One region of the Paenibacillus sp. FSL K6-1217 genome, then DNA from elsewhere that is predicted to be linked to it. Evidence: predicted binding sites of a transcription regulator. Region 1 holds the regulator's gene; each other region holds the start of a gene.
The links. The regulator NrdR, encoded in region 1, represses ribonucleotide reductase genes. The targets are predictions, from matches to a motif close to AACACNATATATNGTGTT.

Region 1 (9,933 bases):
ATGCGGTATACGGTTTCACGACGATGCTGCTGCGTCTGCTGGAGGAGCATAAACCGACACATATGATTGTGGCCTTCGACGCGGGGAAGATAACCTTCCGGCATGAAGGCTATGAGGATTATAAGGGCGGACGCCAGAAGACTCCGCCGGAGTTGTCCGAGCAGTTCCCGCTGCTGAAGGAGCTGCTGAAGGGTCTGGGGGTTCCGCAGTTCGAGATTGAAGGCTATGAGGCTGACGATATTATCGGTACGATCTCCCGGGAGGCGGATGCCGCCGGCCGTCAGGTGATGATTGTGTCCGGGGATAAGGACATGCTACAGCTGGCATCCGAGCATACCACCGTAGCGCTGGTGCGCAAGGGAGTTACGGAAGTGGAGCTCTACGGACCTAAGCAAATTCGTGACAAATATGATCTCACCCCTGAGCAGATCATTGATCTGAAGGGGCTGATGGGCGATGCCAGCGACAATATTCCCGGGGTGCCGGGAGTCGGGGAGAAGACAGCGCTTAAGCTGCTCCAGCAGTTTGGATCGGTGGAGGGCGTATTGGCTGGAACCGGTGAGCTGAAGGGGAAGATGAAAGAGAAGCTGGAAGAGCATGCGGACAGCGCCATTATGAGCAAAAAACTGGCGACGATCTACCGCGAGGTTCCGCTTGAACATACCTGGGAGGATATGGTGTTCAGCGGTATCCATAAGGATACTGCGGGGCCTGCCCTGGCGAAGCTGGAGTTCAAATCCCTGCTTGAACGCCTGTCGCTGAGCGCCTATTCGCATGCGGCGGACGGCCTGTCCGGTCCCGCAGCAGTGGAAGCGGAAGAGCTTACGATTACGATTGTTGACGAAGCCGGAATAGGCGAGCTGGTCCAGGCACTGCCGGGCATCTCCGCCCTGCATGTGGAATCGAACGGGGAGAACCCGCACCGTGCCGAAGTGATCGGCCTCGGGCTGTCTTCGCCGGAGCAGCATTACTTTGTGCCTTTTTCCCTGCTGAAGAGTAAGGCGGCAGCACCCCTGCGTGACTGGCTCGGCGACGAGCAGGCGCCGAAGAGCGGGTATGATCTGCACCGTGCCGATCTGGCGCTGCATTGGCAGGGGATTGCTTTTGCCGGAGCCGCGAATGATGTTCAGCTTGCCGCCTATCTGCTGGATCCGACCGAAGCGAGCCAGAATCTGAATGACCTGACTACGAAATACGGCCTGCCGCGCTTGTCACCGGATGAGGATGTCTTCGGCAAAGGGGCCAAATATCGGATTCCTGAGCTCCAGATTCTAGGTGAGCATGTTGCCCGCAAGAGTGCGACTGTGCTTGGCATTGTGCAGAAGCAGCAGGAGGAGCTGGACAAGACGGGGATGACCGGCCTGTTCCAGGACCTGGAGATGCCGCTGTCGCGGATTCTCGCTGATATGGAGAAGCAGGGTATTGCAGTTAACAAGGATGATCTTCTCCAGCTCGGCAAGGAATTTGAAGCCCAGATCTCCCGGCTGGTCACTGAGATCTACTCCTCCTGCGGAACCGAATTCAATCTGAATTCTCCGAAGCAGCTGGGCGAGGTTCTGTTCGAGAAGCTCGGTCTGCCGGTCGTGAAGAAGACGAAGACCGGATATTCGACGGATGCCGAGGTATTGGAAAAGCTTGCGCCTTATCATGACGCCGTACGCCTGATTCTGCAATACCGCACCCTGGCCAAGCTGCAATCTACGTATGTCGAAGGTTTAATGAAGGAAATTTCGCCGGAGACGGGCAAGGTGCATACCTTCTACCGGCAGACGATAGCTGCTACGGGCCGGCTCAGCAGCCAGTTCCCGAATCTGCAGAATATTCCGATCCGGCTGGAGGAGGGCCGCAAGCTCCGCAAGGTCTTTGTTCCCTCCGAACCGGGCTGGTCGATTCTGGCGGCGGACTACTCGCAGATCGAGCTGCGTGTGCTGGCGCATATCTCGGGCGATGAGCGGATGAAGGAAGCTTTTGTCGAGGATATGGATATTCATACCAAGACGGCGATGGACGTATTCGGCGTTCCTGCCGAGAGTGTGGACAGCAATATGCGCCGCTCCGCCAAAGCGGTTAACTTCGGCATTGTCTACGGCATCAGCGATTACGGCCTGTCGCAGAACCTGAACATTCCGCGTAAGGAAGCGGCCCGGTTCATTGAGCAGTATTTCGAAGTGTTCCAAGGCGTCCGCCGTTACATGGATGATATTGTGGTCGAGGCCCGCAAGCAGGGGTATGTCACTACTCTGCTGGAGCGCCGCCGTTATCTGCCGGAGATTAATGCGAAGAACTTCAATCTGCGTTCCTTCGCCGAACGTACGGCGATGAATACGCCGATTCAGGGAACCGCTGCGGATATTATCAAGCTGGCCATGGTTCATATGGACAAGGCGCTGCACGAGCGCGGCCTGAAGAGCCGGATGCTGCTCCAGGTGCACGATGAACTGGTGTTCGAGGTGCCGGAGGAGGAGCTGGAGCAGATGAAGCAGCTGTTGCCGGAGGTTATGGCAGGAGCGCTGCAATTATCTGTTCCGCTGAAGGCAGAGGTAAGTTATGGCAGCAATTGGTACGAAGCGAAATAGGCTCCCCGCACATGGCAGATATCCGGTATAATGGAGTGGAGGTGAGCCATAATGCCGGAATTACCGGAAGTCGAAACAGTCAGAAGAACACTTAATGAGTTAATTACAGGCAAGCAGATAGAGCATGTCACCGTCCGGCTGCCGCGGATTATTCAGCGCCCGGATGATATTCAGGCCTTTGCCCATATGCTGGCAGGCCATAGTGTAGTTACAGTGGAACGCAGAGGCAAGTTTCTGCGGTTCGTATTGGACGGGCTGGTCATGGTCTCCCATCTGCGGATGGAGGGCCGTTACGGAATGTACCGTAAGGGCGAGCCGCTGGACAAGCATACGCATGTTATTTTCCATTTCACAGACGGGACAGAGCTGCGTTATACGGATGTGCGCCAGTTCGGGACGATGCATCTGTTCCAGCCTGGAGAGGATCTGTCGCTGAAGCCGCTGAATAAGCTGGGGCAGGAGCCGCTGGATGCCGATTTCACGCTGGAGCGGTTCAAGGAGATTGTCACGAAGCGGAGCACCAAGATCAAGCCGTTGCTGCTCAATCAGGAATATATAGTAGGTATCGGCAATATTTATGTAGATGAGTCCCTGCACCGCGCAGGCATCCACCCGGAGGAGACCGCGAAGTCCCTCTCGGAAGATCAGCTGGCCAGGCTGCACCATGCTATTGTTGCGACACTGACCGAAGCGGTTAATGCCGGAGGGTCCTCGGTGAAGTCGTATGTTAACGGCCAGGGGGAGAGCGGGAACTACCAGGATCAGCACAAGATATACGGACGCAAGGATCAGCCGTGTGCCACCTGCGGCACGCTGATTGAGAAGAGTGTGGTCGGCGGACGGGGAACGCATTATTGTCCCACCTGCCAGCCGGTCCCCCTGCTGACGCTGTGATTTTTCGTAATTACAGCACAGCTTCTACAGCCCGTTTCCGGGCCAGCTGCACCTGAGTTATCCGGTTACATCAAAAGATAGGCACTCACTGCCCGTCCCGCCCATATAATGTGTGAAGATTGCTGATTACGGCGAAACGGAGTTCCGGTTAGGATCGCTTGATCCGCCGGCTCCGGTTCTTCACGGGAGGGATTGCGGGTGCTAAGCCCATTGTTGTCACTGCTGCTGCTTGCGTTTGCGCTTAGTCTGGATGGTTTTGGTGTTGGTATTACATATGGACTGCGTAAAATGAAAATTCCCTTGCTCTCGATTGTGATTATCTCACTCTGTTCAGGGGTGGTCATTTATGGTTCTATGCAGGTCGGCGTGCTGCTGGCCAGGGTGGTCTCGCCGCATGCCGCTTCCAGTGTCGGAGCGGTTATTCTCGTCTTAATGGGCTGCTGGTCCCTGTTCCAGATGCTGACGCAGAAAGAAAAGGAGCAGGAGGAGATCGTTCCAGCGGTAGCAGAGGGATATTCCGGGCGGGACGCGAGGCTGGAGACGGCCGCGGCCGTTCAGACGGTGGGGGCGGAATTAGAGGCAGAGCCGCTGAAGCCGGCCGTATTCTCTCTGGAGCTGCGCCATCTGGGCGTGGTCATTCAGATTCTCCGCACACCGTCTTCTGCCGATATGGACGCCTCGGGGAGTATCTCCTCCATGGAAGCCATGATCCTGGGCATAGCGCTGTCGCTGGATGCCTTCGGTGCCGGTCTTGGTGCGGCGCTGCTCGGATTCAGCCCGTGGACCACCTCGCTGATGATCGCTGTATTCAGCGGAACCTTTCTGTTGCTGGGGATGAAGACGGGACTGAGGTTGTCAGGCAGCTACTGGATGAAGCATGCTGCTGCGCTGCCCGCGATATTATTAATTGTTATGGGTATAATGAAGTTATTATGAGGTGAGTACATGATTATAGGCTTAACCGGAGGCATAGCTTCGGGAAAAAGCACCGTGTCTGCACTATTTGTCCGCAAGGGAGCTGCGCTGGTGGATGCAGATGTCATCGCCAGAGAGGTGATGCTCCCCGGACATCCGGTGCTGGCGGCGGCGGTGGAGGCTTTTGGAGACCGCATTCTGCTGCCTGACGGATCGCTGGACCGGGCGGGGCTGGGCGAGATTGTGTTCCGGGACCCGGAAGCGCTCCAGACTTTGAATAACCTGACCCATCCGGCAATCCGCAGGGAAATCAAGGACAGGATGTACGCACTGGAACAGGAGAAGCCGCAGCGGCCGGTCATTGTGGACATTCCGCTGCTCTACGAGTCAGAGCTGGATTCCCTGTTTGAACAGATTATTGTGGTCTATGTTCCGGGGAGGGTGCAGTTAGCCCGCCTCATGGAGCGCAGCGGAATGAAGCTGGAACAGGCTGAGGACCGGTTAAGATCCCAGATGGATATTGAACTGAAACGCAGGAAAGCAACTTATGTTATCGACAACAGCGGAGACTTGGAAGATACGGAGCGCCAGGTTGCCGGACTGTGGGACAGGCTGGTTCTGATATGATGAAGTGGCTGCGCAAAAAAAGAGTGCTGCTGCTGCTGTTCATTGGCTTCACAGCGATTCTGTTTCTCGGCTCCAACTGGATGTCCTGGTTTTATCCCATTTATTATAAAGAAGAGATCCGCCAGCACAGCCTCACATACGAGATGGACCCGTTCCTGGTGGCGTCCATCATCCGTGTGGAGACCAATTACAAGACCGGCCGCGAATCCAAAAAAGGCGCACTGGGACTCATGCAGCTGATGCCGGATACCGCCAAGTGGGCGCTGGAAAAGGCCAAGCTCCCCGAGGTGTCGCTGGAGCGGCTGAAGGAAGAGCCTTCATCCAATATTGAACTGGGCACCTGGTATTTGTCTACACTGTCCAAGCAGTTCAACGGCAACCGTATAGCGGTCATTGCCGCCTACAATGCCGGGCCCGGCAAGGTGCAGAGCTGGCTGGACGATGGACAGTGGGATGGAACCGAAGCTTCTGTGAAGAACATTCCGTTCGGTGAGACCCGTCACTACGTGCAGCGTGTGATTTATTATTATGATCAATACACCGAGCTCTACAGCGAGTTCTAGGGTGCTTATTATTTTGCTGCTGTCATGTAAAAAGAAGCATCAAACGGCCGGAGGCCGTTCGACACTTCTTAGGCAAGCTTATGTCGTTTGTGGACAGGTTATTTGTACTGACCTGCCAACTGCTGTTCAGCCAGGGTTACAAGACGTTTAGTGATGTAACCACCGATCGAACCGTTTTCGTAAGAAGTTTTATTGCCTTGGTATCCATCTGGGGAGAGGGTAATACCGAGTTCCTGGGCAACTTCATATTTCAGTTGTTCCAAGGCACCACGTGAGTTTGGAGCTACCAGGTTATTGGAGCTGTTGTTTTGGCTCATTGCTGTTCACCTCCTATCGGTTGGTAACAGTATTATGTGCCGGACATGCCATATTCATTACAACAAATAAACGGTGTTTTCTGGAAATTAACTTAAGCCCCCTACAGACCGGTTTCAACAGGGAACGGGGCCTGTCCATTCTAATGATAAGGAAGTGAAGAAGCTTATGAAATGCCCTTACTGCGATCACACCAATACCAAAGTCCTTGACTCACGACCGGCCAATGAGAATAAGTCCATCCGCCGCAGGCGGGAATGCGAGCTGTGCAGCCGCCGGTTCACCACCTTCGAGATGATTGAAGAGACCCCTCTGATTGTAATCAAAAAAGACGGCAGCCGTGAAGAGTTCAGCCGTGACAAAATCCTCCGCGGCCTGATCCGCGCCTGCGAGAAGCGTCCGGTCTCTGTAGAGCGCCTGGAGGTCATCGTATCCGAGGTGGAGAAAAGCCTGCGCGGCATCGCCCTCGCCGAGATTGAGAGCCGCCAGATCGGCGAGCTGGTCATGGAGCAGCTCTATCCTGTAGACGAGGTAGCCTATGTCCGCTTCGCATCCGTGTACCGTCAGTTCAAGGACATCAACATGTTCATGAAGGAACTGAAAGGACTGCTCTCTAAGAACACGGAGGAGCTGGACGGGCTGTAAGCTAAGGGAGTGAAGGGTGACGATGATGGCTTAGAGGGACTGGCCTTGGGGTTGAGGGGCCAGTTCCCGGGTGATGCGCTGGTCATCAAAATTAATTTTGAAAAAGTGTTGACACTGAAGGCGGATTTCTGTATTATATAGAAGTCGCCTACGAAACAAATTGATGAATAAGCGACTTGAGCCTACCGCTCAAGATGAATTTTAGAATACATAATGTAATTCTAAATTGGTATAATTGTAATAATATGGGGCCATAGCTCAGCTGGGAGAGCGCATCGCTGGCAGCGATGAGGTCAGGGGTTCGATCCCCCTTGGCTCCACCAATTTCATACGGACTCTTAGCTCAGTTGGTAGAGCAGTAGACTCTTAATCTATTTGTCCAGGGTTCGAGCCCCTGAGAGTCCATCACATGAAGAACGGCAGCGATGCCGTTCTTTTTTGCTGTTTCAGGGGATACGGATGATTAAGTGGGGATGACAATAGGGGCTTGAGATCCATTCCCGAACCGCGCCCCCAACCTAGAACCGCGAAATATGGTTTCCATCAATACCCTTCGGTTCTTAATGCCTGGAAAGGACTGCTACGGACCCCACAGCCCTTATTTTCTCTATTCAGCATAATTAAAAGGGCTAACGGACCGTATCGCGCTTATTGCTTCTTCACCATCCATATATGAGATGAAATCGAGTAAATAGCGCCATTTGAGTCCGTAAGCTTGGTGAAATTGTGCTTTTTGTAGAAATAGGCGCGCCCCGGTCCGATACAGCTGATTGATACCTCATTAGCTTTATAATTCATGCTCCAAAACATACGTTAAACTTTAAGGGGGGCTAATCTCCACAGTAAGAGTATCCCTTTGGAAGTGCTCCTGATTTTAAGTCAGGCAGCAACTTGTTAATATGCTCGATCGCTGTATCCTCCTCAAGCGATACTTTAAAGACTAGTGAGGGGCCGTCGAAACCAGGCAAAGGAGAAATCCATTCCACATCCCCCTGATGATATTGCATATGTTCTGCCAACGCCAGGGTATGGAGATATTATTCCATTCCATCAATGATGCATTCCACATAATAATCGTGATTCATAAATGGCCTCCCTTAATTGAAGGATAAATTAGCTGCTATTATGAATGATTACTCTATAATTATATTGTATAATGTAACGTGATACTTAACATAATAATGCACTCTTGATAGATGAGTAGGTGAGTTTTAATATAGTACATTGCCGTGAAAGGTCTGTCTGAGGTTAGACTTCAGGTTGAAGTGGAGGGACTATTGAAAAAGGATCGAATCCTGTCAGACGGAAAATATTACAGTAAATATATGATGGCGAGATATAAGGAATGAAGAGTAAAGGAATGGGGGATACCAGCGCTAATGGATAAACAAACCGCTCATGAACTAGTTGAAGATGATTATTCAATTGACGATATTCTTGAATCTGCAGGTATACTGACTCCTAACGAAGCAAAAGAACTGTCCGATAAGGTTCGGAGAATGCGTGAAGAAGAGTGGAATTGATAAAAGGGGAGAGTCCGATGACTAAGAACGAACAAGCCAGATTATTTAAAGTAACCCTAAGCGACTGGAACGGTGCAGTGCGTGGACGGCCTACCCGGAAGATTGCTATTTCTGCAAAGGCATCGTTGTACGATCTCGCGGCAGTTACGATTGAATCTTTTGATTTTGATCTGGATCATGCCTTTGGATTCTATGATAATCTCACAAACTGGGCACGCTCTGAGGAAGGCTATGAATCATTTGCTGATGTGGGGGCGGGGGATATGTTTCCCGGAGTGCAAAAAGCGAAAATCAGTAAAGTCTTTCATACTCCCAAACAAAAGATGCTGCTCTTATTCGATTATGGTGATGAGTGGAGAATGATTGTTCAATACCTGGGAGAAACGGAAGTGAAGCCGGGTCAGAAGCTGCCTATGATCACGGAGAGTAAGGGAGAGGCACCTGATCAATATGGCGGTTTTGATGATGATGAAGACGAAGAGGATGAAGAGGTATAACGGGTACGAAAGGCTTGTGCAAAACGCGCATCATGAATTCGGGAGCCGGAGAACAATGGAGGAATAACATATCCGTTGTAAACCAGGAACTCCCGGATCTTTTTATTTCCATGCTTATTTACAAACCGATGGTCGGTATATATAATCATAAACAAATATAATCTGAAGCAAGCTGGATGGAAGGGGAAGTTAGACTTGAAGAACGAAGATCGCCGGAAGCAAACCATCCGGCAGTTGCTGGATGCAACGAAGGAATTGCTGCGGGATAAGAGCTGTCATGCAATCACCTTAAAGGATATTATGGAGCAATCGCAATTATCGAAGGGTGCGATATTCCATTATATAAGGAGTAAGGATGAGATTTTTGCCTGGGTGCTGGAGGAGCGGCTTGAAGCTGTGAATGAACATTTTGAGGAAGAAGTAAGAGGTAGTATTGATAAAAGCTTCGACGGGCCGATGCATGCCATCGCCAGAAATCTTGCCGGATTGGAAGACAGCCATGAAGCGACCAACAAAGTGCTTCTATACCTGCTGGGTAAGGAGAATGAACCGGCGGTAGCGGAGGTGCTTGAGCATTTTCATGAGCGGTCGGTGTCTGTCTCCAGGGATTGGATTGCAACGGGGCAAAAGCACGGGGTGATCAAAGAAAACGTGAACCCTGATGAGACTGCGGAGCTGTTCGTCCTGCTGTCACTGGGTCTGCGTGTGCGTTCATCCCTGCGTACTTCATCTGAGGCCCTTTCAGCGAAAGGGGTATCGGATTTTATGGCCGGAATCCTGAAAAATTAAAGTTGAGGGAAGAAGATACAATGGTTCCTTTTATAGCGTTTATCATATCCTTTTTGCTGTTTCGGGTGGTTGGTCTGCTGGGCTTGACTTATTGGGATGACTGGCAGACATCTCTTCAATGGGCCATATCCATTATGCTACTATTGGGTGCTTCTGCCCACTGGGGACGGCGGCGCTCCGATTTGGTAAGAATGGTGCCGCCTGCTTTTCCGCAGAAAGAATGGATCGTGACGGTTACCGGGATTCTGGAAATGTCCGGAGCTATAGGTATCCTGCTACCCGCTTTCTCAGCAATTGCTTCTGTATGCCTGATCTTGCTTCTTATTGCCATGCTCCCCGCCAATATTTTTGCAGCACGCAGTAACATGACTATCGGGGGCAAGCCTGTGCCGAAATTACCAATCCGTATAGGGATTCAGCTCGTTTTTATCACTGCAGTGCTGCTCGCATCCCCGTTACTCTACCTGCCTTAATCGTGGATAGGACTCCAGTTCTTCTTTTACAAATTGCATTAAAAGCTTCTTGGATGAGGATTGATACTCAACGTTGCGTGATTGTAGCAGACCTATCGGAATGGCGGCGTCCTTCT
Region 2 (9,933 bases), 320 kb from region 1:
CACGAAGGTTACGGTTGAAGAAGTTAATGCCGCTATGAGACAAGCATCAGATCCAGAAACATACGGATACACGGAGGATGAGATCGTATCCTCCGATGTTAGAGGAATGACATTAGGTTCTCTTTTTGATGCAACTCAAACCAAAGTTCTAACCGTTGGCGACCTGCAACTGGTGAAGACTGTAGCCTGGTACGATAATGAAATGTCTTATACCGCACAACTGGTTAGAACATTAGAATACTTCGCCAAAATTGCCAAGTAACATCATTGCAATTCTGTATTGAGATGCAAATGTAACTGCAATATGTATAGCCCAAACCTTAGAGGTTTGGGCTTATTGATGTATACATATATGGCCTTATCACCCGCACCGGCTATATCCGCAATTCCCGCAAATCTTACACCCCTCAATATTAATCAGCGAGGCACTTCCGCAGGAAGGGCAGAGGTCGCGTGAAGCGACAGCATGGTTGTGTCCACCATGACCGCTATGGCCATCATCGGCAGCTTCTGCAGGAACGGTGGATTTCAATTCAGCGCTCAGCGCCTCGTTAAAGTCCAGCTCCAGAGTAGCCGCGATAGGTGCAGGGATATGGTCATCATGGGCGTTGTTCAGCACATGGGTCTCCAGGGCTTTGGCTACGGCGTCGGCGATAGACTCAACGCGGTTCGCGCCAAAGCCGATGGCGCCGGAGCCGCCGATGCCCTTGAGATGCTTGATCAGCAGGCCGACCTTCTCGCCGTGGTCGCCGTAGCGCAGGAACAGCGAGCAGACGCGGCCTAGAGCTTCCGCCATGGCGAAGACATCGGAGCCTGCTTTCCCGACATTCAGGAAGATTTCGGCCGGGATGCCATCAAGATCGTTGATAGTGATATACGCCATGCCGAATGGCGTGTTGATCTTATAGGTCGCACCGCGCAGCACCTGCGGGCGCTTCTTGTATTGCTTGTCTACTCCGCTGGCTGCTGGCTGCGGAGCGGGCGCTGTAGATACAGTAGCCGGAGCTGCGGGTGGAGCCTCCTTGGTCTCCACCGGCTCAACTACTGCCTGAGACTCCTTCTTGTCTTCCTTCTTCGCCGTTTCCAGTACCTGTACGTCACGGCTGCCGTCACGATAGATGGTTACGCCTTTGCAGCCGAGATCGAAGGCCATTTCGTACAGCTCGGCGGTCTCTTCTACCGTGAAGTCGGACGGGCAGTTCGCGGTCTTGGAGATGGAGCTGTCCACCCAGCGCTGAATCGCGGCCTGCACGCGGATATGATCCTTGGCGGACAGATCCATCGAAGTGACGAAGTATTCCGGCAGTTCCTCTCCCGGATGGGCTTCCAGCCATTCCTGGGCGATCGGCACGAACTGCTCGTCATAGCCGAGACGGCTCTGGCGGAAATATTTGAAGGCGAAATACGGCTCGATGCCTGTAGATGTACCGACCATGGTTCCTGTGCTGCCGGTAGGTGCCTGGGTAATTACAGTTACGTTGCGCATGCCGTGCTTACGGATTGATTCGCCGACTTCCGGGTAGACCTCGGTGATATTCCGCATGAAGCCGCTCTGCAGATATGGATCGGTGTCAAAAGCCTGGAACGAACCCTTCTCGCCCGCAATCTCGGCTGAAGCCAGATACGCCTCACGGGCCATGAAGCCGTAGAGCTTGTCCAGGAACTCCAGTGATTCCGGGCTGCCGTAACGGATATTCAGCTTGATCATCAGCTCAGCCAGTCCCATAGTGCCGAGACCTACGCGGCGTTCGAGCTTCTGGTTGGCTTCATTTTCCGGGAAATGATAAGGTGTCTTGTCGATGACATTATCCAGGAAACGCACGGAATACCGGGTCGTTGTCGCCAGATCTGCCCAGTCCACATCATGGTTCTCGGCGTCGTAGAACTTGGAGAGATTGACGGCAGACAGGTTGCACACGCCCCAGCCCGGCAGACCCTGTTCCCCGCAAGGATTAGTACATATAATCGGATTGAAATACCAGCTATTAGACATCTGATTATAATACTCCATGAAAACAACACCCGGCTCTGCTGATTTCCAGGCCGACTGGATAATCGTGTGCCAGACATCGCGTGCTCTGACCGTACGGTAAGGGATGACGCGGCGGTTATCCGCCTTCCATTTATCGAGATCACCGTCCCAGAGGGTGTCGTAATCCGGGTCAGTCGTATCGGGGAAGACCAGCTCCCAATCCAGATCCTCCTTCACAGCCTTCATGAAGCTATTACTCACACAGACCGACAGGTTGGCGTTCGTGACCTGGCCCATCGTCTGCTTCACGGTAATGAAGTCGAGCACATCCGGGTGCCAGTCGTTGATCATCAGCATCAGCGCGCCGCGGCGGCTGCCGCCTTGTTCAATCAGTCCGGTGGTATAGCTGAAGAGGCCGCCCCAGGAGACGGAGCCGCTGGAGGAGCCGTTCACCCCTCTGACGATCGCGCGGCGCGGGCGCAGCGAAGACAGATTGATGCCAACCCCGCCGCCGCGGGCCATAATCTCGGTCATCTCGGAGAGCGTCTGCATGATGCCGCCCCGGCTGTCTTTGGGAGAAGGAACGACATAACAGTTGAACAGCGTAAGCTCTTCACTTGCCCCAGCGCCTGCTGCAATCCGTCCGCCCGGAACCAGCTTCCAGTCATCCAGAATCGAGCGGAACCGGCTGGTCCACTCCTCCTGAAGCTCGGGTGTCTTCTCTACAGAGGCCATCGCAGCCGCAAGACGATCCCACATCTCCTCCGGCGTCTTCTCGATGTTCAGCGTCAGCTTCTCCACATCCGACTGCACCAGCTCGCCGCTGCGGGTTCGAACCGTAACGATCCGGCCCGTACGCTCCACAATCTCGCCAACCTCCTTGGTCGGGAACTTCGGATCGTCCTTGGTCAGGACAAGCACCACATCGCCTACCTTGGCATTATTGCTGTCTGCGTCCTTCCAGGCGTAACGGTCCAGGAATATTTTCTCGCTCAGACCCTCTAGACGCTTGTTGTGTTCCACTGTACTCAATACCAAAACCTCCCGGGGATGTAATAGTAGGTCACACTTCCGGCGGCAAGGCAGCCGTAGCCTGCTTGTCCGGCGGAAGCTCCTCTTGTCAATAACAAACAGCCGAAAAAATCCGCAAACCAAACAAAACTTCATGCTTTTGTAACAATATATGGTGTGCGTTAACTTTTAAACTATACCACATGTTGTGGATAGAGGTCTTTTTTGAAAAAGCAGCCCGGGGCAGGAATAACGGAAAAACAGGAAAAGAAAGGCTGATTTCCTCCCTCTTTCTCGCTTTTTTGCAGACTACGGAATTGAAAGTTTTCAGTGCTTAATCTCGCTGCCCGGAGAAAGACAGGTTATGAAATCTCTCTGAAACGAGCATACTACTGCTACGCATTTCGATATGAATCTGCGACGGAGGAGGCTGCAACATGACGCAATTATTCCGCAATTCCTTGCCCCAAGAGAAGGTAACTTCTGCGCCGCTGCTGCCTGTACCTCTATCTTTTGAGCGTAACTGGCTGCATGATCTGGAATCGAGACTGGATAAAGGCGGCCCGTGGGGCGACTGGCGGATGTCCCGACTGGCTGTACAGGGAGAGCAATCCGGCCTTGTGACAAGCTTCGATGAGCTGCAGTGTATGAAGCATCTGTCCGGGTTGTCCCCGCTCCCCCATCAGCTGGATACGGCGCATAAGGTGCTGTTTCAGATGTCGGGCCGGGCGATTCTCGCCGATGAAGTCGGCCTTGGCAAGACGATCGAAGCCGGGCTGGTGCTGAAGGAATATCTGGTGCGCGGGCTGGTGAGCAAGGTTCTGATTCTGGTTCCTGCCTCACTTGTCCTGCAATGGGTGCGGGAGCTGAATACGAAGTTCGGAATCTCTGCCGTAGCGCAAAAGAAAGCCTATTCCTGGGGCAATGACATTGTCGTCGCCTCGATGGATACCGCCAAGCGTGACCCGCATAAGGAAATGCTGCTGAGCCAGGAGTACGATATGCTGATTATCGACGAAGCCCATAAGCTGAAGAACAAGAAATCGACCAATTATCTGTTCGTACAGCAGCTCCGCAAAAAGTACTGCCTGCTGCTCACCGCCACCCCCGTGCAGAACGATCTCGGCGAGCTGTTCAACCTGATCACGCTGCTGAAGCCGGGCCAGCTTGGGAATCAGGGCGATTTTGCTACCAATTTCGTAGTGGATAAGCGCCAGCCCAAGAACGAGGTCCAGCTCAGGGGCGAGCTGTCCAAGGTCATGATCCGCAACCGCCGGGGCGAAGGCCCGGTGAATTTCACCAAGCGCAAGGTGCGCAATATCCCCCTCACTCTCTCCGCAGAGGAGAAGGCGCTGTATGACGGCGTGACCGCTTTTGTTAAGGACCAGTATCAGGAGGCGGGCGGCAATCTCAGCAGTATGCTCTCCCTGGTCACGCTTCAGCGTGAGGTGTGCAGCAGCCGGGATGCGGTGTTCGTTACGCTGGTGAATCTGATCAAGAAGCTTCCGGCCGATTCTCCGAAGCGCGAGCGGATGATGGGTCTGCTCCAGACCATCCGGACAGTCAAGACGAATACCAAGGCGGAGAAGACGATGGAGTTGATCCGCGGCATGAACGAGAAGGTTATCGTCTTTACGGAGTACCGCGCCACGCAGGAGTATCTGCTCCAGTATTTCCGTGACCATGGACTGCAATGTGTGACTTACTCCGGCGGGATGAACCGCGGCAAAAAGGACTGGATGATGGACCTCTTCCGCGGACGCGCCCAGGTGATGATTGCCACCGAAGCCGGCGGTGAAGGCATCAACCTGCAGTTCTGCCACCATATGATCAATTTCGATCTGCCCTGGAATCCAATGCGGGTCGAGCAGCGGATCGGCCGGGTCCACCGGCTGGGCCAGGAGAATGATGTGGTCATCTATAACCTCTCCACCGAGGGGACGATCGAAGAGCATATCCTCCACCTGCTGCATGAGAAAATCAATATGTTCGAGATGGTCATCGGCGGGCTGGATGTCATTCTGGAACGCTTCGAGAAGAAAGAGTCGCTGGAGAAAAGCCTCTACAAAATCGTCCTTGAAGCCCGCACGGACGAGGAGCTGCGCAGCAGTCTCGATGATATCGGCGATACCCTCAGCGAGCTGACCCATGCCGATCTGGATGATAGCGGGGTGCAAAGCTGATGCTGTCGCCTACGGAAGTACGCAAGCAGGTCATGGATTATCTGGAAGCGACCGAATGCACCATTCTTGAAGCCTCACCGCTGCATGTGACGGTGAAGCTCTCCCCGCGTGCGGACCGGATGCTGACGGACCGCCCTTATTACTGGGGCTTCGTGGAGCGCACCGGCGTAGATCCCGAGACCCTGTCCTTCAGCTTCGTCTTCGACCCGCAGAAGTACGATGAACTGGCCGCACAGGCTGCCACGCCTGCGGCCCGCTCGCGCGGCGGGGCAAGCCGCCCGGCAGGGGCGGCGGATACCGAAGCAAGCGCGGACCTTGGCGCGGCGCAGGGAGGAGCGGCGCTGCCGCCCGGGGTCTCGGCTGCGCCGGAGGACAGCATCCTCGCCCGGTACTTCGGCATCGTCCCGGCGTTGCCGCGCATTGGGCCGGGGATGATCCGCCGCGAGGATGTAACCTACGGCAGCAAGCGCCTGCGGCAGATCTGGTCGGCGGCGCGTGACGAAGGCCGGTGTCTCCAGCTGTTCGAGGACCCTGGCCTCAGGCAGCGGACCACCTTGTTCTCGGCCGCCTACGAGCCGTGGCTGGCGGTCTGCTATAAGGTCGAGATGACCTGTGACCTGAAGCGGGAGGAGCTGCATTTCATCGCGGTGTCGTTAACCTCAGGGCTGATCGTCCCGGACTTCGAGGCCCGGCTGGCAGGCAAGGAGCTGACACCCCGGCTGCCGGAGAACATTCATGTCCAGCCGTTCGAGCTGGGCATCACGGACGGAGCCGACCGGCTGGAGGGATATCTGACCTCGAAGCTGGCGCTGCTCGACTATACCTGGGCCGAAGAAGCCCGCGAGCGGCTGGAGCTGGAGCTTAGCATCGTGGATATCTATTACGCGGAGCTGCTCAAGGAGCAGGATGAGGAGAAGCGCCTGGCGATCCAGGAGCAGTACAACCGCCGCCGTCAGGAGACCTCCTGGCAGTATGAGCCGCAGATTGCAGTTTCTGCCGTAACGTATGGATTGTTTCATCTGCGCAGCACATAGAATGCGACCTTGTCCGCTAAAACCAGGCAAAAAAACAGCGAAACTCCCGCTGCCTGCCGCGACAGCAAGCAACAGCCTTTTCAGGGCTTGTCCCCTAGAATGAACAGTAAGAAGAAGCAGAGGCAAGCCAGGCTTGCGGCAAGGCGGCCGGGACAGCGCGCTCTGCGAATATCCTTGGGTACAGGAAAGGTGACCTATACTATGAACATCTCTATAAGGCAGAAGGGTTCATTCCGGCGGCGCGGCCGCCTGCTCCTCTGCCTGATTCTTGGATTGTCCCTGCTGGCTGCAAGCAGCGCTTCTCCCCAGGCGCTCGCATCACAAGCCGGCCGGACCACCGTGACAGAGGCTGTCACGCAAGAAGTTCTTCCGGTGCTTGAGATGAAGCGGATTCCGGCACCGGAAACGCTGCAGGCCTTCACCCGGCAGACGATCAGCCAGCTCTCGGCGGATGCTCCTTTTAAGGAATGGAAGAATGCCGGGACGGAGGTCTACCCGCTTGGCCCCGGAACGCGCAGCTGGCTGGTCAATGTGATGAACAGCGGCCAGCGGATCGGCTATCTCATTATCTCCGCTGCGGATCAGGGCGGCTATCTGCTTAGCGAATACGGAGCCGGAACCGATGGCCTCCCTTACAGTATGACTGAACTGCGCCAGTATCTGGTGCAGCAAGGACTGATACCCTCTAATCATTCAGGTACAATCGGGCTCACGGCGCTCTATGCTCCGCTGTTGCCGATCTGGAAGATCACCACGGAGAATAGAACACTGTATTTGAATGCTGCCGTCCTGGAGCTGCTGCCCTGGAGTCAGAGTCAGGCAGACAGCATACTGAATACCCCGTTGGATGGCGCGTCTGCGCTGTCCTCCGGCGTGGGTGAGGCCCGCGCTCCCCTGCCCGCTCTGCGGAGCGGCGGAGAGGATGACCCGTACGCCAATCTGCTGTGGCTGAATGCACCCGGGCTGAAGACGCTGAATGGAGCAAGTCTTGCTGCCTTGCTTCAGGAGCGGGGCAGCCTCGCTTTTCAGTCCCCGGGGCACAATGATACCCTGGGCGCCCCCTTCATGATTACCGGCAGCCAGAGCTGGCTGAAGCCAGCGGCTTCCCGCGACCAAGGGAGCACTGAAGCCGCAGTGGTCTACGCCGCCGCCGGTCCCGGGGGCATCCGCTACCTCCCGCTTAGCGCGCTTCAGAAGGCCGGAACCTTCCACAAGCCGCCGGTCCCGCTGACTGGTGGAACCACGCTGGGCTCCGCTCCTCTGCCCGGTTCAAGCCGGTAGACGGATAGATAATTGCTGCTGCATACTGAAACAGCCTTCCCAGGTGCCGTCTGTACGGCACCCTTGGGAAGGCTGTTTGCTTATACATCTTATTCCTCTCAACGCCCGTTTTCTCCGAATTCAGGTGCATTTATACACCTGATACTCACTCAGCGCCATCGCTTACCGCTGAAGCGCTATTCCTTACCGTCCCCGTCCCTGCGCCATTTGCTGCGCCAGACCGACCAGGCGAGCGGCAGCGTGCCGAACCACTTTTCCGCCCACGGCTGCTTCTCTGCCTTCCGCCGAGCATGGACAGCGCGCGGATTCTCGATGTAGACGACTACTTTTTCCGTAATGTATTTCACCAGATCATCTCTGCCGGATGCCATTTCGTACACCTCCCAAGTGAGTGCTTGGCGGGTTACCGCCCATTGACCTTATGCCTATAGTGTGCTCCATTCCTCTGATCTCTAAACCGGATTCCGAAGGTTCGTATAGGTTGGGCAGTTAAGGCACAATCTAACAAGACTACATCTGTATGAACTGAAGAATTACCGGTCATCGCCTGAGGCAAGTAGCTGCGAACCGTCATTAGGTACAAGAAGCTGTGATTATTCCGGCAGGGAGGTTATTCACTTGAGAAAATCAGAAGCATTGGAGCCCCACACCGCTACATCGTCCCATTGTTCAAAAAAGCAGCCCCGGCTGAAAACCGGGCGGCGTCTGCAGCGGATTATAGCAGCAGCCAGCGTCCTGCTCCTGCTTACGGCAGGAGATGCCGAAGCGATTCACGCGGCTGCGCCCCGCACCAATCCGCAGACAGTATATCCCGGACAGCGCCAGCATATGCTCGGCCATGACCAGCGGATCATTCTGATTGATGCCGGGCATGGGGGGATTGACGGCGGAACCTCCTACGGCAGCATTCTGGAGAAAGACATCACCCTCGCCATCTCGCGCCGCCTTTTTCTCCTGCTGCGTGCGGACGGCTTCGATACCATCCTGAACCGGACCGGCGATTATGCGCCTAGTGATGAGAACCTGTGGCTGCGCAGCAGATCCCGGCATCTGCGCGATCTGGCTCAGCGCAAGGAGCTGGCGGAGACCCTTCCGGCCAATGTCGTGGTCAGCATCCACATTAACTGGGCGAAGTCCCCGTCCAAGCATGGTCCGCTCGTCCTGTACCGCCAGGAGGGACGCAGCTTCCTGCTGGCCCGGACCATTCAGGATCAGCTCAACAAGCTCTACAGGATGAAGAATGATCCTGTTCAGGGTAAGCCCTTCTACCTGCTCAACAAAATAACCGCCACAACGGTGATCGTTGAGGCGGGATTTGTCAGCAGTCCGGCAGACCGTGAGAAGCTCTGTACACCGAAGGGCCAGGAAGAGATTGCCGAAGCTATTGCGAACGGAATCGCTGCCTATCTTATGGAAGTGTGAGCCGGGAATTCCATTTCCATTCCTCGCGGACCAGATCGGAGATGCCGACGAATTGCACCTTGTCCTTCATTCCGGCAATGCCGCTGAGGATGCCCGCTGCGGTCTCTTTGCCCTGGATACCGACATGCCCGATGGTGACGCAGAACTTCTGATTCAAGGCCCGCTCCTGCACCAGCTTCATCTGCTTCGCGACATGGCTTGCCGAATGCACATCATCCAGGAAAATGTGGTTCTCCACCGGCGGCATGCCCAGCTCCCGGGCCATCCGTCCCGCGACTGAACGGTAATTGGTATGGCTGTCTACGAAGAATAAACCGCGCTCCTTGCAGACCTCCAGCACAATACCCATGACCCGTTCATCACCGGTCACCTTGGAGCCCATATGATTATTGATGCCGATCGCGTAAGGCACATTATCGAGCGCAGCCTCTACCCGCCCCCGGACCTCGGCGTCATTCATGCTTGTCAGTACAGCGCCCGGTCCCAGCCATTCCGGCTTGCCTTGACGCGGCTCCATCGGCAGATGGACCAGCACATCGAAGCCCAGCTCATGAGCGCACCGGGCATCCTGCTCGCTGGAGCGCAGGAACGGCATGACTGCGACGGTGATTTTGACGGGCAGCTTGAACATTTCCTCAGTCCCGCGCATACTGTTGCCGAAATCATCGATAATAACCGCCACACGGCTGAGTGCCTGCTGCTGCTGATTCCCAGCTGTCCGATTGCCCGATGCACTGCCCCCTCTGCTATCCGCAGGTGCGGATGCTGAAGCTGCCTTGTCTGACGATGCATCAGACACTCCATGCGGTGGAATCAGCGCCGCCGTCATAATCACCGCTGCGGCCAAGGGATACAGCAGGACACGCTTCACTCTGTAATTGCTTGTATTCATAATGGAGTACCTCCTTCGTGATTCAACAATTGTTCTCATTGTTTGGCTCACGGAGGTTAAATATGTACGGAGCGCTTACGCAATTATTAACAATGGGATACGGAAGCGGCACGGATGGCCTGTCAGCATCTTATGCCA
Region 3 (9,933 bases), 3.3 Mb from region 1:
GGTCGATGATCTCTCCGCTGCAGGTCATTTTGCCTTGTCCGGCCAGATAGAGCGGGTAGAAGAAACCGCTATAGAACAGGTAGCTCTCGAGCAGAACCGATGCGGACATCGCCAGATAGAGGTCCTTCTTGGTTTCAATCTTTTGATAATATTCCGAGATCGTCTCCGCCTTGAACTGCAGGAACGTATTGTCCTCCACCCAGCGGAAAATCCCGTCAATCTCTTCCGTTGAAGCCAGTGTGGTAAAAATACTGCTGTAAGACTTCGCATGGATCTGCTCCATCATGCCCATGAAGCCGAGGACCGCCTTGCGCTGCAAACCGTCCACATGCTCCATAATCTGCGGCATGCCTACGCCGCCCTGGATCGTATCCAGCAGGGTCAATCCGCCCAGCACCTTCATATAGGAGTCCTTTTCAATCTCACTCAGCGTGAGCCAGGACATTTTGTCATCGGATAATGGAATTTCGTCGTCGGTCCAGAACTGCATAATATTCTGGTTCCAGAACATCAGCGAGAAATCGTCGTCGGGACGGTTCCAGTTCACGGCTTGGATTGCGCTCATAATTGTATATTCTCCCTTTCTGTACCCGTGCCCGCTCTTAGATGGAGCAGGACAGGCATTCCTCGACAGACAGTTTATTGGTCCGGGTGTAGTACAGGGATTTCAGCCCTTTATGCGCCGCATACAGGTAAGAGCGGGCCAGCTCACGGGTTGTGACATCACTGTTCACATGCAGGACCGTCGAGATGCCCTGGTCGATATGGGGCTGAATCTCCGCAATCAGATCAATCACCTTGAACTGGTCCATCTGGTAGGCGGATTTATAATAGAACACATTGTCCGGACGCAGGTAAGGCATCGGATAGTAGGTGGTCGAGTTGGCATACGTGCGGGTCTCGATCTGCTCTACAATCGGCATAACGCTCGAAGTGGCATTCTGGATGTACGAGATGCTCGCGGTCGGCGCAATCGCCAGACGGTAGGCATGGTACAGGCCGTGCTTCATAACCTTCTCACGCAGCTGCTTCCAGTCTTCTGTAGTAGGAATGTAGATCCCTTCGAACAGTTCCTGCGCTTTTGCCGTAACCGGACGGTAGTCCGTAGTCAGATAACGCTCGAAATAGACGCCGCTGGCGTAGTCGGACTGCTCGAATCCATAGAAGGTCTCGCCTGTCTCAGCGGCAATCTCCATACTTTTCTCAATCGAGTGGTAGTTCATCGTCATGAAGAAGGTACGCGCGAAATCACGGGCCTGCTCACTCTCATACGCCACCTTATTCTTGGCAAAATATCCGTGCAGGTTCATCACGCCCAGGCCCACGGAATGCATTTCCTTGTTCGCCTTAGCCACGCCCGGAGCGTTGGAGACGGTAGTCATATCGCTGACAGCCGTCAGTGCCAGCATGCCCTCATGTACCGATTCACGGATCTTGCCGTGCTCCATCACATTCACGATGTTCAGGGAAGCCAGGTTGCAGCTGATATCGCGGCGGATCTCGTCCTGCTGTCCGTAGTCGTTAATCTCCGAAGTCTCCTGCAGCTGGAAAATCTCGGTGCACAGGTTGGACATCTTGATCTGGCCCACACCCCGCAGGGCATGAGCAGCGTTGGCGTTGCTCTTGTTCATAATATACGGATATCCCGATTCAAGCTGGATCATGGCAATCTTGGTCAGCATGTCGCGTGCGCTCATGGCGATCTTTTTCTTCACGCGCGGATCGGCAAGCAGGGTATCATACATGACGTCCAGATCCATGTCATCCAGGTGCGTACCATATGCCTGATAGACCGTATAAGGAGCGAACACATGCAGCGGCTGATTATCCTGTGCGAGCTTGTAGAAGCGGTTAGGCACGATCAGACCGATAGACAACGTCTTCAGGCGTGTCCGTTCATCGGCGTTAATCTTCTTGCTGTCCAGGAACTCCAGTACATCCCAGCCAAAAATATTATAATAAGCCGCACCCGATCCCTTACGCTGGCCCATCTGGTCCGCATAGGAGAAGCCGTCTTCCATGAGCTTCAGGACAGGCATGATGCCTTTGGCCGCATCCTCGACACCCTTAATCGTCTCGCCGCGCGAGCGCAGCTTGGACAGATTGACGGCGACCCCGCCCCCGATTTTCGACAGCTGCATGCAGGTGTTCAGCACATAGTTGATCGAATTCAGCGAATCGTCCATCTCCAGCAGGAAGCAGGAGACCATCTCGCCGCGGCGGCTTTTGCCGGCATTGAGGAAGGTTGGTGTCGCCGGCTGCAGGCGCTGTTCCATCATCGAGCGGGCCAGTGTACGGGCAGTCTCCACGTTGCCGCGTCCCAGATGCAGGGCCACTACCGCTACGCGGTCCGGGTAATGCTCCAGGTACTGCTTACGGTCATTGCTTTTGACGGCATAGTCGGTATAGAACTTGGAAGCCGCCATATAGGAAGGGAAGCGGAAATTATAGTCATGGGCGATCCGGTAGACATCCTCCATCTCAGCAGCGGAGTAACGGTCGTACAGGTCCTCGTAGTAATCATTGGCAATCATGTAATCAATCTTGGCTTTGGTATCCGTGAAGGTCAGGCTGCGCCGCTCCACATCCCGCATGAACTCAGCTACCGCCTCCTGGTCCTTATCCAATTGGAAAAAGCCGCTTTCGTCTCTCTTCATCAACATGTTGTTCAGTTCAATATGCCGCAACCCGGTCCACCTCCTGTTTTATGCGCTGTACATCACCAAATGTTCCCGACAATTCAAACTTGCCGACCACCGGTACGTTGTAACGCTGTGCAATTAAGTCTGCGCTGTGCGCGTATAGCTCACCCCAGTTTTTGTTGCCGCTCGCGGCGATGCCCTTCAGCCTGGAGTGGTTCCGCTCAAGGAACGTTGCCACCTTCTCTGGAATCTGTCCAAATCCGGTGGTGTATGTAACAAGCACATAAGGCTCGTCGATCGTCATATGCTCTTCGATTTGAACAGCCGGAAGCTTCAGCTTATTGATGAATCTTTTAACGTTGCCGGTCTTGGAATCGTAAGCAATCAGCATGGTCTCTAACCTCCTATAACGTTAGCCCTTTCTACTTGACAAATGAAGATGGGTGATTTCACTAGATTTATGGGCTTTGCTATTATATACACTATATTTAGTAATGCTTAATCATTTTATATACCATATATTGAAAAGTCAATAGACCCACAGGCTCTTGCAGCTGCCCAAAATGAAGGGTAAAACCTCCAATCCCACGCCCCGCCTGCATTCTATTCTCTTAGAATTTATTAGACTTTATTTTAAGTATTTTGCAGGGGGGAGGAATGGTACAGATGGGGGCTCGCGGGAAGGGGAAACGGCTATAAAATTTGAAAGCGCTCTGCCGTCGGCGGATGGAGTTTTGATTGCACTTCGTACATTAGATGCTGCTCCAATTTTGGGGGGAATCAGATCTGTTGTATTTTGTACACTTGATTTCAGCTAACAGGGGCTAATGGAGCAGATTCTTCAAATTCTAATGCAGGAAATACAATAGAATGGAGATTAACGGCAAATATCGGCAATTCTATTGCAGAAAGTGCAATCCGCATATTCAATTTTACAATAACAGGGAACCATATCCGCCGGCAGGAGTCTTATTAGGTGAGAGGGGAGAGAACATGCAGAGTAAAGAACTAACGTATAGCATGACCTGTGCCGCCTCGGTATCACTTCGTGAGATGATGGAGACCTACGGCCAGGACGTGTGGAATTATGCTTTTTTCTTAACCCGCAGCCGGGAGCAGGCCAGTGATATCAGCCAGGAGGTATTCCTTAAGGCATACAAGAGTATAGGCAAGTACCGGGGGGAGTCCACCCTGAAAACCTGGCTGCTGACCATCACCCGCAACACCGCGTTCAGCCTAAGGCAGCGCAGCTTCTGGCGGAGATTCGTTCCGCTCGGCAAACACGAGGATACCCGGGCAGCCCTGTCTGCGGAGAAAGAGGCGATCGGCAATCAATATGCGAACCGCATCTGGGAGATCATTATGGAGCTGCCGGACAAGTACAGAGAGGTGCTCGTGCTGGATATTCAGCAGGATCTGCCGGTTGCTGAGATGTCCGTACTGCTTGGAATCGCCCAGGGGACAGTCAAATCCCGGCTCGGCCGGGCCAGACTGAAAGTGAGAGCAGCGATGAAGGAGGGAGACCTGTGAGAACAAGACATGAGCATGAGCATGAGCATGTGAAGGTGATGAGCGGGGAGAAGGACTGGTACAGGCAAGCCGGGCGGAACCCGCTTGCAGAGCCAGGCTTCACGCCGCAGCTTATGGAGCGGATTGAACGGGCCGCCCATGAATCCTCTGCGGATAAAAGCGGACGCCGCCGCTTCAGCCGCATAGCCGTCCTTGGCGGCCTGGCAGCAGTGCTGCTGTTCGGCGCGCTGATCTGGCCGTATGGTCCGGGGGCGGGGCTTGATCCGGCGGGGAGGCTGGCAGCGGTCTTTAAGCCTAGCTCGGGAGCGGCTGTGGTTCAGCCTTCGGCGTCTCCGCAAGGCCTGGGTCTGTACATGATCTCGGCAGAGTTTGAACTAGGCGGGCTTAAGTATTATATGCCCCTACCGCTAGACCGTAATAAGAGTGCTGCAATGGCTGTTGAGACTTCCGCCGGAATCGTCTGGTCGCCTCCGCCGCCAATGGTTGACTACCTAAAGCCTAAATACACACACAATACAGAGCCATATACTCTTTATTTGACTCCAAAAGGGCATGCAGAGCTATCTGCGGATTCAGCACAGCGGTTGTATGTCTTTCCTTTGTATGCAGGAGGTGCGCAGTCATATTTGGCGCTGGGTGGTTTATTTGGAGTTGGAGATTATCTTTTGTATTCCAGCGGCAGCTATAAAATTGGAGAGAATCAGAAAAGGTCAGGAGCTAAGCTGTTTGTGATGGATGTCAGACAGGCTGGCGAGGGGAAGATTCCTGTTCCCCGAGAATTACTAATCATAGATGAAGCGTATCAAGTCTATAAGTCCTTCATGGCTTTTAATTCCGAAAAAGCAGAGCTTCTGGTTGTTTACTATACCAATGATGGAAAGGACGGTTACATCCAGCATAATAAGCTGTATGATATTGCAACTGGCAGTGCCCAGGTACTTTCGGGTGAGATCACCACAGAAAATGTAGAAGTACCTTCCAAACTCCATTATGGAGAGCTTACTGTAGATTCTAAAGATCCTGCGACCATAGTCCACTACGAAGTTAATGGAGAGCAGCGGAGTACAGAGGTTGATATGAAGTCGGGCGAGCAATGGTTCTATGACTGGTGGTATGAGGAATACGGTGAAAAGATTGATGCAACTACAATAAAAAACTGAGCAGTGGGGTACAGTACAGGACCATTGGTGAAATGGTGTTGGCCAGGGAATGCGGAAGTATAAAAGCAACTTTGTTAATGTTGATAAGTTAAATCGGTTAAGAGGAACTCCTTGGAATGCAGGGGGTTCTCCGATTTATGTGCTCCCTCTGGCTCTTGCGGACTGTAAATCTCTTATTTTCTTGATTTGACACAATTGCCCGCTTTTGCGGACTGTGGGGACCTTATTGTCTTCCTAACGGGTCTGTTTCGGGCGAGTTACAGTGAATAAGAGCACTGGAGTCCGCAAAATGGGTGAAATGCTGCTTTTTGGGAAAACAAGCGCATCTCAGTCCGTTACCTTTGTGCTGGCCAAGTCATTTAGTGTATCGGCAATATTCACTCCTATAAACCGGCTATAACCCGATGTGCATCAACGCCTGTCTTCCAATGCCATACTTTGTCTCACCTCCGACACCCTATATTTTCTTTTTCTGTACCACCAGTTCAGTTCATGTAGATAATTTACTAAAAAAAAGCTATACTTTTTGATAATATCTCTAAGTAAACCTGGTTTGTGTTTACTGCTGGAGTTCGATATCGAAGAGTGGAGCGGGATCAATGAAGAAGCTGACTATTGAGGATGTGGCCCAGAAAGCGGGCGTATCAAAAAGCACAGTCTCGCAATTTTTGAATAAACGGTACAAATATATGAGTGAGGCGACCAGAAACCGCATTGCCGAGGTTATTGACGAGCTGAACTACCAGCCCAACGGACTTGCCCGCAGTCTCAAGCAGAACCGCACGCACATGGTTGGCATTATTGTGGCCAATATCGATTATTCACTGTCCATTCAGTGTATCCGGGCCATTGAGAATGAGCTGCAGCGCCACGGAATCCAGGTAATTATCTGCAACTCTGATGAGAATGCGGACAAGGAGAATACCTATGTGGAGACGCTGGTTGCCCGTCAGGTGGATGGCCTGATTATTTTCCCGGCCGGGGATCAGCCCGCGCCTTACACCAAATTAATTGAAGCGGAATATCCGCTGGTCTTCATGGATCGGCTGGTGGACGGGATTACCACCCAGAGTCTGCTGCTGGATAATGAAATGGCGGTGAAGACCGCCATCCGGGAGCTGACCGGCCACGGCCATGAAGCGATTGCTATTCTGTCCCTCCCGCTTGGCGTACATGCGATCACCCCGCGCAAAGAGAGAATGAGCGGTTACAAAAAAGCGATGGAGGAAGCCGGTCTGCCGCTGCTTGATTCGTATATGCGCAGTGTGTCACGCGAAGATATCGCTTCCGCACTGGACGAGTTGTTACAGCTGCCCGAGCCGCCGACAGCGCTGCTTGCCGCCAATGATCTGGTGCTGGGCGAGATTCTTAAATATGCGAACCGCAATGCCATCTCCATCCCCGGCCAACTGTCGGTGATCGGCATTGATGATGCGGAATTCGCGCGTATCTATAACCCGGATATTACAACGATCCGCCAGCCCGCCTATGAGATGGGAATGCAGGCAGCGAAGATTATGCTCTCATTAATCAACGAGGCAGACAGCGCGATGCCCATCACCTATAGATTCCCGCCTTCCTTGCAGCAGGGCGATTCGGTGCAGCCGCCGGCTAAGCGGGAATAAGGCAGGGCGGGGCGGCGAAAGGTCCATCGTGGTGACAGCAGATAGGAAATCTGCTAAGGTATCCACGGCTTTACGGAACCAGGGGCTGTTATTGTGCGGAAAAGAAGGGTTTTGTAAGTTTTACGGACTCAGGAGCCGTTAAATTGCTATTTAGGGCGCTGGATGGCGCGAAAAGTGCGGCTTAACGTCATCTGAGTCCGTTAGGCTTGCTATAGTGCAGCAATTGCCCAAATAACGGCTCTCCGGTCCGTAATTCTATAGTCTGAGAGCAGGATTATGTACATTCAGCAAGACTATGTACTTTGCCGCGCGAACTGCTGGAATGACGACTTGCCGGTCCGCAGGAACAATGCTCGGATGAAACTGACTTATCGTAACTGAGCTGTAACTGAGCCATAACCATGCCGTATCACACTGTAATCCAGCCACACCTCTCTCTCGCTACATATGCAAAAGGGTGTCCCAGCCGTCTGCCGGCTCGGGGACACCCTTTTTGCTGTCTAATGTGTGTTCATGCTGAAGCCTGGCGCTGCCGCCAGCAGAGCACCGGCTCATTGGCTATAAGCCTGCGCTCATGAACTCCTCCAGCCGGGCACGGGTGGGCAGTCCGTCCATATCGCCAGGCGACATTACGGCGAGTGCGCCGATCGCATTGCCGCGCTTCACGGCTTCCGCTACGCTGAGCTTCTCCAGCATGGCGCTGATCACCCCAACCGCGAAGCCGTCTCCGGCGCCGACTGTATCCACCACCTGCTCGACCTTGAAGCCGTCCACATACCCCTCTTCGCCAGCAGAGGTCTTATAGTAAGCACCCTCAGGACCGAGCTTGATTACTACAAGGGATACGCCGAGCTCCAGATAGTACCCGGCAATCTCTTCCGGGGTCTCAAGGCCGGTGAGGATTTTGCCTTCTCCGTGTCCAGGCAGGAACCAGTCGCAGCGGGTCGCCAGATCGTTAATTGTACTAACCATAGTTTCGGTGTCCGGCCACAGGGTTGGGCGCAGATTCGGGTCAAGCGAGACGGTAGCGCCGCGCTGCTTCATGAATTCCATGGCATGCAGCGAGAACTCGTGACAGGAAGCAGAGAGTGCAGAAGAGATGCTGGTCACATGCAGGTGGCCTGCGGAAGCGAAGTAGTCCTCATTGAAGTCGGCCAGGCTCAGCTTGGAGGCGGCGGAATTTTTACGGAAATATTCTACCTTGGGATCTCCGGTCAGTACCTTAGATTTGATCAGCATGCCGGTGGAGAATTCCTTGGTCGTTGTAATGCTCGCGGTATCGATCTTCTCCTTGTTCAGTGCCGAGGTGATGAATTGGCCGAAGTTGTCTTCGCCAAGCTTGGTCACATAACCGGTCAGATGCTCCAGGCGGGATAATCCGGTGGCGACATTGCTCTCCGCACCTGCCAGCGCCTTGGAGAAGGAAGTGGCCTCATGCAAAGGGCCCGCTTCATTGGCGTAGAACATGGCCATCGGCTCCCCGAATGTGACTGCATCCAGCTGTTTGTTCATGAATAGTTCCTCCTAAAAGTTTTGATAGCATAGGCCAAGCGTATAATTGAGTCCTTGATTAAGGTGTGGGATAGAATATAAGTTGAAATTATCACATAAAACGGTTTTGTACAATATAGCAATGCTCATTCAGCAGGCTTATTTTGTTGCAGGGGCAGGTGAGAGGATTATTTGATCCTTGATACATAAGGCTTTGGTGCGAATAATATAAGATTGTTACCGCTGTCTGAATAAATATATATTGACTGTTGGCGGCAATGTTATTACTATTTTCTTAGATGGATAAAGCCTGTTGTTAGTAAATTAGATAAATTAATTTATCTAAATAAATATTCTTATCGAATATAACCAGAGAGGAAGTAACAACCATGAAGAAAATCAAAGTATTGCAGAATATCACCTCTGTTGGCGTAGTAGCTGTTATCCGTGCGGATAATGCCGATGATGCTTATGCCATGTCGGTAGCTTGTATCGAGGGCGGACTGAACAATATTGAAGTTACCTTCACGACTCCGGGAGCCGAAGTAGCGATTAAGCGCCTGGTTGCCGAATATGGGGGCCGCGCTGTGATTGGTGCCGGTACCGTGCTTGACCCGCTGACGGCAAGAATTGCTATTCTGGCAGGCTCGGAGTTTGTGGTCAGCCCGTCTTTTGAAGAGGATACCGCCAAGATGTGTAATCTGTATGGCATTCCTTACATGCCGGGCTGCATGACGCTGAATGAGATGAAGGAAGCCCTGAAGCTGGGCGTGGATGTGCTGAAGCTGTTCCCTGGCAGTGCGTTCGGGCCGGACTATGTTAAGGCGGTTAAGGGGCCTATGCCGCATGTGAACATTATGCCTACCGGCGGCGTGGATCTGAACAATATGGAGAAATGGATCAAGAACGGCTGCATCGCTGTCGGCATCGGCGGCAACCTGACCGCACCGGCCAAGGAAGGCCGTTATGACCAGATTACGGAGCTGGCTGCACAGTATGTAGCGAAGTTCAAAGAGATCCAAGGCCGGTAATAAGGAAGTCAGGCTGAGCCGTTCGCGGAACCGGAGACTTTTATAACCATTCATACAACCCGAAATGTCTTGCCTCTATGGGGCAGGGCATTTTTTGTTACAGTTAGATACGCCTAAAGAATGGAATTGCTGCGGTTCAGGGCAATACTTATAATAGAGGCAGAGTGCCCTAAGCGCCTGCGGACATTGAGAGGTATACCGGAAAGGTGATGCCATGACTGGCGACGATTTTCGCAGCAAGCTGTACCCGACACTGATAGTGGAAGAAGCCGATTATGCGGAGATCCGGACCGCAGTGCACGGCTGCAGGGTGACGGCGGGAGCCATGTATAGACTGTACCGTAACTATAATCATCCGCAACTTTTTGAACAGGGAGAAGTATATGTGCTTGATGATGATGGCAGGGAGAATTATGCTGTGCTCCTGGTGTGTGCAACTACATTATATATACTG

Region 2: the regulator NrdR is predicted to act here: its motif matches at 3,146-3,163, upstream of MHH28_RS01600 (adenosylcobalamin-dependent ribonucleoside-diphosphate reductase).
Region 3: the regulator NrdR is predicted to act here: its motif matches at 3,121-3,138, upstream of nrdI (class Ib ribonucleoside-diphosphate reductase assembly flavoprotein NrdI).

The regions. Positions count from the first base shown of each region.
Region 1 is NZ_CP150271.1:39,945-49,877, forward strand. Features, by position in the region: gene polA (DNA polymerase I) at 1-2,576, shown strand, start outside; gene mutM (DNA-formamidopyrimidine glycosylase) at 2,628-3,470, shown strand; gene MHH28_RS00190 (manganese efflux pump) at 3,669-4,406, shown strand; gene coaE (dephospho-CoA kinase) at 4,416-5,012, shown strand; gene MHH28_RS00200 (lytic transglycosylase domain-containing protein) at 5,012-5,575, shown strand; gene MHH28_RS00205 (alpha/beta-type small acid-soluble spore protein) at 5,674-5,892, opposite strand; gene nrdR (transcriptional regulator NrdR) at 6,059-6,535, shown strand; gene MHH28_RS00215 (hypothetical protein) at 6,545-6,676, shown strand; tRNA gene MHH28_RS00220 (tRNA-Ala) at 6,783-6,858, shown strand; tRNA gene MHH28_RS00225 (tRNA-Lys) at 6,868-6,940, shown strand; gene MHH28_RS00230 (hypothetical protein) at 7,915-8,058, shown strand; gene MHH28_RS00235 (IS1096 element passenger TnpR family protein) at 8,076-8,555, shown strand; gene MHH28_RS00240 (TetR/AcrR family transcriptional regulator) at 8,751-9,344, shown strand; gene MHH28_RS00245 (hypothetical protein) at 9,365-9,817, shown strand; gene MHH28_RS00250 (substrate-binding domain-containing protein) at 9,800-9,933, opposite strand, start outside.
Region 2 is NZ_CP150271.1:359,852-369,784, reverse strand. Features, by position in the region: gene gap (type I glyceraldehyde-3-phosphate dehydrogenase) at 1-262, shown strand, start outside; gene MHH28_RS01600 (adenosylcobalamin-dependent ribonucleoside-diphosphate reductase) at 362-3,004, opposite strand; gene MHH28_RS01595 (DEAD/DEAH box helicase) at 3,421-5,166, shown strand; gene MHH28_RS01590 (YqhG family protein) at 5,163-6,200, shown strand; gene MHH28_RS01585 (hypothetical protein) at 6,402-7,481, shown strand; gene MHH28_RS01580 (YqzE family protein) at 7,658-7,852, opposite strand; gene MHH28_RS01575 (N-acetylmuramoyl-L-alanine amidase) at 8,100-8,903, shown strand; gene MHH28_RS01570 (divergent polysaccharide deacetylase family protein) at 8,890-9,795, opposite strand.
Region 3 is NZ_CP150271.1:3,312,664-3,322,596, reverse strand. Features, by position in the region: gene nrdF (class 1b ribonucleoside-diphosphate reductase subunit beta) at 1-565, opposite strand, end outside; gene nrdE (class 1b ribonucleoside-diphosphate reductase subunit alpha) at 603-2,687, opposite strand; gene nrdI (class Ib ribonucleoside-diphosphate reductase assembly flavoprotein NrdI) at 2,674-3,033, opposite strand; gene MHH28_RS14660 (hypothetical protein) at 3,206-3,460, shown strand; gene MHH28_RS14655 (RNA polymerase sigma factor) at 3,636-4,172, shown strand; gene MHH28_RS14650 (hypothetical protein) at 4,169-5,332, shown strand; gene MHH28_RS14645 (LacI family DNA-binding transcriptional regulator) at 5,932-6,957, shown strand; gene MHH28_RS14640 (sugar kinase) at 7,516-8,469, opposite strand; gene MHH28_RS14635 (bifunctional 2-keto-4-hydroxyglutarate aldolase/2-keto-3-deoxy-6-phosphogluconate aldolase) at 8,838-9,479, shown strand; gene MHH28_RS14630 (hypothetical protein) at 9,694-9,933, shown strand, end outside.